One region of the Paenibacillus sp. ISL-20 genome, then DNA from elsewhere that is predicted to be linked to it. Evidence: riboswitches for the same ligand, from Rfam matches in the RefSeq annotation. Region 1 holds a riboswitch; the other holds the start of a gene.
The links. A riboswitch is a leader RNA that binds a small molecule or an ion and turns the genes downstream of it on or off. The one in region 1 is predicted to bind cyclic di-GMP.
Positions count from the first base shown of each region.

Region 2: linked by a shared signal. The riboswitch ahead of J7E85_RS08480 (S-layer homology domain-containing protein) and the one ahead of J7E85_RS17365 (transglutaminase-like domain-containing protein) in region 1 are both predicted to bind cyclic di-GMP.

Region 1 covers NZ_JAGGRD010000027.1:10,410-15,551, reverse strand. The annotation lists gene J7E85_RS17370 (collagen binding domain-containing protein) at 1-584, opposite strand, end outside; gene J7E85_RS17365 (transglutaminase-like domain-containing protein) at 868-1,668, opposite strand; cyclic di-GMP riboswitch class I at 1,680-1,768, opposite strand; cyclic di-GMP riboswitch class I at 1,826-1,912, opposite strand; gene J7E85_RS17360 (ABC transporter permease) at 2,092-3,048, shown strand; gene J7E85_RS17355 (carbohydrate ABC transporter permease) at 3,061-3,990, shown strand; gene J7E85_RS17350 (ABC transporter substrate-binding protein) at 4,082-5,142, shown strand, end outside.
Region 2 covers NZ_JAGGRD010000013.1:8,369-13,510, reverse strand. The annotation lists gene J7E85_RS08480 (S-layer homology domain-containing protein) at 207-3,527, opposite strand; cyclic di-GMP riboswitch class I at 3,823-3,921, opposite strand; gene J7E85_RS08475 (hypothetical protein) at 4,660-4,809, opposite strand; gene J7E85_RS08470 (hypothetical protein) at 4,926-5,142, opposite strand, start outside.

The DNA of each region.
Region 1 (5,142 bases):
TCTGTGCTTCCTTTAAGGACTTCCTTCTTAAACTCTGTGCGAATTTCCAGCTTGCCGCTGATGTTGGAATGGTTCTCCACGTAATCGTTGAAGGTCATCACAACTTTCCCGTTCCGATCAACCGTAAATCGGCCAACTTCGCCTTGACCGGTAAGGAGTGGTGCATCAATATCCGTAAAAATCTCAAACTGCGTCGGCAGCTCGAATGTGTATGTATCCCCATTCTTGTAGCCGTGCCCGTTCGGAAGCTCCCATTCGTAGCTGAGATTAACGGCTGCGCCGATGTCCAGGCTGCTGTCCGGATTATATACCGCATCAACCACGGTACCGTTCATATCGGTTAATACGACTTTGGTTAGTATCCCCTCCATGTCGGCTACTGGTGCTGGCGTGTTATATACGTCATCCGTCACTGTTTTTTGTTCACTAACTTCTAATTCTTGCACGCCAGTCTCTAATTCCTGCATAGTAACTGCTGATTCCTGCTCGCTACCCGCCGCATTCGCTGTCAAAGCGAATGTGCCCAATAGTGTTTGAAACAGAAGCAGCAGCGCCACAACGATTCCACTTACTTTTTTCTTCATAATCTCTCCCTCAATCTCAGCATTACCCTCGTAATATTCGGTTCCGATCTTACTTTCCGTGCGTTAATTCGTCCCATGCTTCTATCAAAATGCATGCCGATAATGGACTTCCCGAGCCATCATCTCCAAGACCTGTTATGGGCGCACGATTCATTGGTGTCTGTATTTCCCTTCAGAACCCAGCGGGCTTCCTGCATTATATCGGCCAAAACTCTACATTTTCTATACAACCGAAATAAGCCTTGGACTTATTCGTCCAAAGCTTAGTTTTATTGCACATTTATTAGTAGTATTTGGATGCAGAATAGCTGGAAGCATCTTTAATCATTTTGTACTCGGTCCCTTTGCTTTTCCAGCTCGCATCGACGGTTGTGTCAATGGTTACCCACTGCCCATTCAAATATACTTCATTCCAGGCGTGGTACACATCGACGTATTCCGAGGTTCCCATGACAAGCTTTGCCGGAATATCGAGGCTTCGGAGCATGGAAGCGAACAGGGAGGCGTAATCATAACACATCCCTTTCTGTCCAGCGATCGTGCGGTTGATATCGGGAAGGTAATCCGTCAGCTTGCTGGATGCAAGAGCATTGTCGTACCGGACCGTCCCGACGATATATTCGTAGACAGCCTGTACTTTTTCCTTGTCGGAGTGAGCCGAACGGGTTAGCTTTTTCGCAAGCTGAGCAGCCTTGTCCTCTTCGCTCCAATCGATATTTTGTACAGAATTCAAAAACACTTTGCTGCCGTTTGTCAGTTGAAGCTTAACTGCCGCTTCCTGAACGATCTTGTATTTGCTGCCGCTAACTTGTTCCAGCACGGAAATCGTGTAATCTCCGTTGCCCATCTGCAGTGGAAAAACTTCCTGCTGCTTGGCTGGCGAAAGCCCATATGTATATTGGTCCTGACCTTTTCCGATCATGAGCTTTGTCTTGGTGCCTGCTTTCACGTCATATTGAATGACGATTGCCCCACGATCCAGTTCCTCCAAGCCCAGCCAATCTTCAGATGGTGCAGCTTGTACAACCGGAGCCCATATCAATAACGCAAAAAGTCCTACAATCGCGAACACTGCGTTGCGCATGCTAACTCCCCTTCGGTGGCCAGGCTGCCATTTGACATTTCGTCAAGAAGGCCCTGTAGCTTTGCGTCCTAGTCTTTCGACAAGTTTGCCATTATCGTATTAGAGTTCCACAGGATTCAATGGATGTTTGTCCAAAAAAACAAAAAAAGCGTTTTCATTCGGTAGCTGGCTGTCATTGACGTTTCGTCAAGAAGACCCTGTAGCTTTGCGTCCTTGCCTTTCGACAAGTTTGCCGTTATCGTGAGTAGCTTTTGTGAATACATCATATCAAATATCTCAATTTCCATCAATAAAAATCTTTCGAATCTAACGTTTGTTGACTATAGTATCAAGTTTGTTATCTGGAAGCGACGAATCTTCCTCTTATACAATGAAACTACCAGGTGCACGACAAGCGAGATAACACCGTAAGGAGTGACAGACATGAGCTCTACAGCCCAATCAAAAGTTAAACGAAAGCGCTTACGAATACGTTGGCACAAGCAGGATACGGAACTTACCCTCTTGGCGCTGCCGACCACGATTTGGTACCTCCTGTTTAGTTTCTTACCGATGTTTGGGATCATTATCGCCTTCAAAAATTTCAAGATAAGCGGCGGCTTTTTGAGCAATGTGTTTAACAGTCCATGGGTAGGCCTCAAAAACTTCGAATTCTTGTTCAAATCGAATGACGCTTGGATCATTATTCGCAACACCATTGGCTACAACATTGTGTTTATCGTGCTAGGAATCGTTCTGCCCGTGCTATTCGCGATTATGATCGGACTCCTCCACAGCCGCAAAGCGAGCAAGGTCTATCAGACGATGATGTTCCTCCCCTATTTCCTATCCTGGGTGGTCGTATCTGCGGTAGGCTGGGCATTCTTAAGTTTCGATAAAGGGATTGTCAATCAAATGCTCGTCAATATGGGCAGCGATCCTATTAACTGGTATATGGAGCCGAAATATTGGCCATTGTTCTTGATTCTCTTGAATGTCTGGAAGGGCCTGGGCTATGGTATGGTCATTTATTTGGCAACTATCACAAGCATTGACAGCACCTATTATGAAGCAGCTGTTATTGATGGCGCTTCGATTTGGCAGCAGACGAGATTTATTACACTGCCCATGCTCAAGCTGGTGATCGTCATGATGTTCATACTGGCCGTCGGGCGGATATTTTACACTGATTTCGGCTTGTTCTATCAGGTCACGCGAGATTCCAATTCGCTGTTCAACGTGGCAACCACCATCGATGTCATGGTGTATAAGCAACTGAAAACCGCCACCGTAGGGATGGCATCCGCAGCCGCATTCGTACAGTCTGTTCTGGGATGCGCAACGATTCTGATCGCTAACTGGATTGTTCGCAGAATCGATCCGGATAGCGCGATGATGTAAGGAGGCAAGACGATGACACCGAAAACCACTTACGAGACAGGCCTTGAGAAGTTTAACCGTACAAACAAAGCCGTCAACCTGTTCTTCAACCTGATATTTATCATCTTGGCTCTGCTCTGCGTCATACCTGTAGTTGTTGTTCTGTCCATTTCCTTCTCCAGTGAGGAGTCCATCCGTGAGACCGGATATCACCTACTTCCGGTTGCTTTATCGGCTGAGGCTTACGTCTATATCGTCAAGCAGGGAACGATGATTCTGCGATCGCTCGGCGTGTCCGCCCTCGTTACCGTGGTTGGTACCGTGCTCGGCGTATTGCTTACCGCCTCCATGGGTTATGTGCTCTCTCGCCCAAACTACAAGCTGAGGGGCTTTCTGACCTGGGTGGTATTCATCCCCATGGTATTCAATGGCGGCTTGGTGTCCAGCTACTTCATTAATACCAATTTATTAGGACTTAAGGATAGCATCTGGGCACTAATACTGCCGCTAGCCGTTTCATCGTTCAACGTAATTATATGTAAAACCTTCTTCAAGAGCACGATTCCCGATGGACTGATCGAATCTGCCGAAATCGATGGCGCGAGCCAGCTGCGAATCTTCTTCTCCATCATCCTGCCGATCTCGCTGCCGGTCATCGCAACCATTGGACTGTTTCTCTGCTTTGCTTACTGGAATGACTGGTTCCAATCGATGCTCTATATCGACAACCAGAATCTGTATTCCCTGCAAGCACTGCTCAACAGCTTAATGAGTAATGTAGACGCACTCGCGAAGAATGCAGCAAGTATGGGCGTGAGTTACGCCATGCTCGTTGCAACGATGCCGAAGGAATCAGCCCGTATGGCTGTCGCCATTCTCATCGTGCTGCCGGTAGCATTCGCCTACCCTTTCTTCCAGAAGTATTTTATTTCCGGATTGACGGTCGGCGCCGTGAAAGGCTAAAGACGAAATAAGCCAAGAAAAAACCTTGGTTTATGATAGATCACACTGTACAACTCTTAAGCGATTTAACTTCAATAAGGGGGAATTTGGAATGAAGAGAGCTTTTAAGTTCATCTCTACACTGTGCGTACTGGCACTCATGTTGACCGTTTTAGCAGCCTGCGGCGGCTCGAAGTCTCCAGCTGCGACGGATGGATCTAAAGCGACAACAGACACACCGAAGGACAACACCGAAACAAGTAAGGATATTCCGACATTGACCTGGTGGACCATCGGGGGCCAAGTGCCGAACAATTTCAGCAAAGCGGTTGATGCCATGAATGCCTATACGGCCGAGAAGATTGGCGTGAAGGTTGACATCAAGGTAGCCAGCTGGGGCGAATGGGATACCAAAATGAACACCATCGTGAATACCGGCGAACCCTTTGACATCATGTTCACGAACAGCGGTAAATACAGCAAGCAAGTAGCTATGGGCGCATTTGCCGATATTACGGATCTGGTTCAGAGCGAAACGCCCGACTTGTACAAACTGATTCCCGAAAAAGTATGGGAAGGCACAAAAATCGGCGGCAAATATTATTCCGTTCCGACGTACAAAGATTCAGCGCTAACGCAGTACTGGGTATTCGATGATAAGTATGTGCAAAAGTACGGCATTGACATGAATAATATCAAAACGCTGCAGGATCTGGATAAACCTCTCCATGAAATGAAGGCTGGCGAAGGCAAAAGCTTCTATCCGCTGCCAATGACGCAAGGCGAAGGCTTGAACGGTTTCTTTAACGAATATGACGATTTAACGCTAGGCTTCCCTCCTATCGGCGTGAAAGCGGACGATGCAGCACGCACGGTGGTCTCTGTTCTCGAGCAGCCGGATGTCATGGCTAATCTGAAGCTCCTGCACCAGTGGTATCAGGATGGTATCATCAACCCGGATGCTCCGACGAAAACGGAGAACGACAAAGGCAGACCGTTCTTTGCAGCCCAGGCATTCCCGGGAGCCGAGGTCAGCTGGCAAATCAATGACGCCGTTGAAAAGTATAATATGGTTCAGCATTATGGTCCTATCTATACTACCAGTACAATCCAAGGCTCGCTCAATGCGATTTCGGCAAATTCGAAATATCAGAAGGAAGCTTTGAAATATCT
Region 2 (5,142 bases), on a different contig from region 1:
ATAAGGTTCAGCTTAACGGCTCTATCGGCGAAAAATGCGAAAGGAGCATGCGTAAGCAGCTCCTGCATTGTGGGAAGTAACCATCCTTCGCACCTCTCGCTAACTACTCGTGAACCACCCGAAGGTCCAAATATGGATAATCAAAAATAAATGAAAAAACAACCATTGACGACTCCGCGCCATCAATGGTTGTTCGTGTTGCTTCATTACTTGTCGATCAGGTTTGTCTCTTTCAGCATTCTTGCGATCAGTGCGGTTACTTCGACACGGGTCATTTGCTTTTTCGGACTTAGAAGCTCAGGCCCGTTGCCTTGAATAATTCCCGCAGTGATCAATTGCGCAACATCCGCTCTTGCCCAAGCTGCTACGTCAGCCGCATCTTTGTATCGGGACAGTACAGTTGCCGCCTGTCCTTCGCTAAGTGAAACTGTTGTATCAATCATGCGGTGCGCGCGGGCAATCATCGCAAATCCTTGCTCTCTCGTTATTTGCTGGCCGCCTTTGAAGCTGCCGTCCGCATAACCGCGAACGATATCATATTCATCAGCAAGCGCAACGGCATTCCGATACCATGCGGAAGCCGGTACGTCCGGGAAGATGTTTTGCATTGCGTCTTGGCGCATTAACCCGAGACCGAGAACCACGATTTCGGCGAATTCAGCTCGCGTTACATTCTTGTTCGGCGAGAACGTGTTGTTGCCGGTTCCTTCAAGATCGAGTCTTGCGGCAATATTGTTCACATCCGCTCTGCCCCAATGATACTGCACATCGTCGAAATCCTGTGGATTCCAGATGACCGAATAGGTGCCGCTACTGCGTAGATCATTGATAAGTGCAAAGTACCGATTATCGATCTTCGTTACGACCGTCGGAACATGGAATACGCTGCCGTCCGGATTGACGATTACACCTGTCGTGATGCGGTTCGGATCAATGCCTTCCGGAAGCGCGATGTATTTCGGCGCATATCCGTTCAACTCCCCGGAACGCACCGTTTTGTCGCCATGCGTGAAGGTCAGGTCGAGGTCCACTGGAGTAACCAGCAGTTCGTAACCTTCGGCTGCCGCCTTCTTGCGGGCGCCGTCCGTCAAATCTTGAGGGGAGCGTTTGATGTTGATTCTTACTGCAATATCTTCAAGTTTTGCATTGTTCGACTGCTTTGCGATCGCGTCCAGATCCAACTGCTTGCCGGGAACTGGGTAGATTGCCAGCAAATCTTCGATTTCCAGCGTCGAGCCGGTATCAGCCAGCTTCTTAATATCAGCTGCCGTCAAGCCCTGTACCTTGGTGTCTCCACCGACAGGAACGCGAATGGCAAGTTTTTGTCCATCACCCTGAGCCAGAATATTGGACAGCTTGCCCGAATCGACTTGTACCGTCGTATGGTTTCCTTCTCCGTCCGTTTTGGTGGTGCTGGTCGCGAATGAAGAATCTTTACCGTTTACCGTAGTGGTAACGCCGGAGGAATTCGTGTTTGGAGTCGAAACCGTTCCAGAGTTAGTCCCTGAACCGGTACCCGGTGACGTTGTTTCTCCGCCGCCATTGTTTCCAGGAGCCTCCGCTGGGACCAGTCCTTCCTGGGCTTTCTCTAATGCTTCAAGGGCTTTATTCACTTCTTCTTGGGTTGCTTTCGGATCATTCAGTACGTTGTTAGCTTCTTTCAGAGCCTCCTGAAGCTTGTCCCAGCTCTCTTGAGTATAGTCGGTCGAATTTAGTGTTCCGATCTTGTCTACTTTCGATTGAAGTGCCGTTTTATCGGTTTTTACAATCTCAACGGTATAGATATTCGTTCTGTTTCCGATCGTCACTTCCACTTGAATGACATTAAGGCCTGCATGAAGTTGCAGGTCATTCCAATCGGAAGGATCGGGAACTTCGCTGCCATTAAAGCTCAATTTGGCCGTGCTTCCGGAATTCAGCAGTTCAAGGGCAACAGCAACGCTGTAAACATCATCCGTTACGGAAGCCTTGTAATTTAGATACTTATTACCGTTAAATGGCGGAGATAGCTCAATCTCCTCGTGATTAGTCGAATTGGCAACTCGGAGGTCAAGCTTGTCCAGAATAGCGTCAATGGTTACGAGATTTTCGTAGGCATTCTTCAAGTTCTCATTCGCCTGGTCGATCTCTATCTGCGTGGCATTCGGATCTTGCAGAATGCGATCAGCCTCTGTCAATGCATCCTGCAGTGCCTGCCAACTTAACGGAGTATAGTCCGCTGGCTGCAAGTTCTCACCTGTTATCTTATCGACCGTAGCTTGCAGTTGCGTTTTATCGATATCCGTAACCACCGCCTTGCTCGTCACGCTGCCTGACGCATGTATGCCATCGGCGGTGATCCTTACGGTAATGGCCGCCCCAACATCGTCAGCCGTTAGCGTATAACTTAAGCCGGTTGCATTCGGTATAGCAACGCCATTACGGTACCACTGGAAGGTCGGCACATTGTCTGTCGTATTCGGGGTATATGTGATTCCCGTTACGTTCGCGGTCAACGTCTCGCCCACCTTGGCTGTACCGTCGATCGTTACACTGCCGCCCATCACTGGGAGTTGGATATCTTGTGTAGTAGTGATGATGTTACTAATGACACCGGGATTATATTCGACAATAACTCCCGGATCCTTAAAATTGCTGGTACCACCGTGTGTATTGTCTACGGCTAAGTAACCTACTTTGTTATTCGTGGTGTCTAGTAATAGCGTAAGATGAATTAGATTTCCATTTGCAACATATTCCTTTGTGTTCTCCAGATTTGTAGGCTGACCGTTTGATACATACTTTGTCCAGTTAGAATTGAAAGGAATAGTGCTCCAATTAGTTCGTTCTGTAGATTTAGTAGCCCCTATAAAACTTAAAAGGTTCCAGCTATCTCGAAAAGGGCTCTTAAATTCCTTAAACATATTGGCAATCGCAAACATTTCTTCAGGATTACCTTCAGTCGGCTCTACAAGATGTCCACTATTATTCGTTGCAGTCGTCACAGCATCTTTGAATTGCATAGTGCTCTGTCTGGCCACATATACAAAATAGCGTCCATCGTAGATACGTACCGAGGTTTTTCCATCGGTCAACGGCGCTCCTGGCGTTACATTTACGGTAACACTCTGCGTTTTCCCAGGATCTTGTGTAAACTTCATATTTCGAATAACAGCTTGAATGTCTTCGTACGTCGTATTACTTGAAAAATTGAACACTCTATTGGTAGGTGTAGACTGGTCAGTAACAATACCACTAATTTTGATACCATCAGTCAACTCGGTAATTCCGCTTGCAACAGTCCCAACGGCAATGGAGCCGCTATTTACAGTCACAGTAAAGTATCCGCCCGCACCATTTATGACGCCTGTGCTTTCAAATGCGGCATTGGGCAGTTGATAAGTTGCTTCGGTTACACTAACAGGATTACCAAGATTAAGTGTTGGTGTGGTTGCTGCTCTTGCTTCTAACGGATAAAAAGGTAACATCGTCAATACCACAACGATTGTCATTAGAAGAGATAACCTTCTTTGATTTTTTAATTTCATCTTTTGTTCTTTCCTCCTGACGAAAGGCAAATTCTTTCTGTTGAGCTACATCGAAGCAAAATGATCTGCGGTTCTGCGGTTCTGCGGTTCTGCCATTCCACCATGTCCAAATACAGGGCATCTTGGCATTGTAATCGCCGATAACTATCAAATCCAATTTGTTATGCGGACGTCTCGCCATTCAAAACAGACGGACACCCTCACGGTAAAAAACAGCCCTCCTCTTTTTAAGATCACAAAAAAACCTCCATCCAAAAGCGGGCATACGCTAATAGACGGAGGCTCTTCCGTCGTATTCGGCAGCTGGCTGGCAATAGCATTTGCATGTTCAGCAAATCCGTTAGCCCCTTTAGCTTTGCGTCCCCATTTTTCAATAGGTTTGCCTTGTCGTACGAGCTTGTATCCATTTGAAGAATTTAAATATTAAACTAAAAGTATATTATAAAAGGTTTATAAGTTAGGCTCTACAGACTCATCTTTGTAGTATTTTGTATCTATTTGTCGAATCGGGATATTTATGACTAAAATCAGCAGCACCCATATAAATACTACTGGAGGCATCGAAGTAATAACCCTTCAAATCCCTGGGGAACACAATGGATACGGCCCAACTTAACGGATCTATTCAAACTCATCGATTAGGTCTTAATGCCTATACGATTATTGATTGAATACTTCTATCTCTCGGTAGATCAATCCGCGCAAGAATTCCCATCCATCTCTAGTCCTATTGATTAATACGCACGCATGCCTGCAATCTAACTGCTAGAAGTCATATCTCTATAATTCATTTTTGTTACAAAAGGCATCTTCAATATTTCATGCAAATAAAAAATCACCAACCCTTAATGGAGCTGGTGAATGCTGTTACCTAAATTATTGATGTTTTCGCCGTCACTTATGGTACGGTACAGGTATTTATGGAGGCCTGTTTTAGGCCAAAATCAAGCCCCTTCTGCTATGTACAGAAGGGGCTTGATAGCTCTATTGATTAATAATGGCCCTCTGTTGACTGGACTTATATCGACTATATAAATGGTATACAAGTTCATTTAATTCCTCGATAATATTGATACGATCCGGCTTGTCATCAGCTTCAGTAAGCTTGTTCAACCTTGATGTTATCATTCTTTTAACTCCGACCGAACTCCGTTCTCCTGCCGTAGACTTCAAAATAAATGTCCCAATAATCATATACCGGGAAATCCTCAGCCCAAATTTTTGAGATATGTTTCCCTTTCTTTGCAAGCCTGACCATAATTTCCGAGTCCTTTTTATCCATGTAGTCCCTCCGTTCTGTATTAAGCCAACCTTGAACAAACATTAACTACAAGAAAGTAAATTCAAAGCTGAGGCAACACAATCGTTTAAAGACCTTTTAAGGTAAAGGAATAAATTTTATTTAGGCGGTGATTTATGATTATCAATGAATTTCCAATCCATTTTAAATACGGAATCATCCTCTAGCAATTCCAGTACATTGTCAAGTTGCTTATCAGCTTCCGAATCCCCTTTAATTTGATAATCCCGCATATCTAAAACTTCAGTAAATGACTTTCGTGAACTGTCTTTGAAAATGAATGTCGTTATATGACTTCCGTCAGTCGAATTCAGT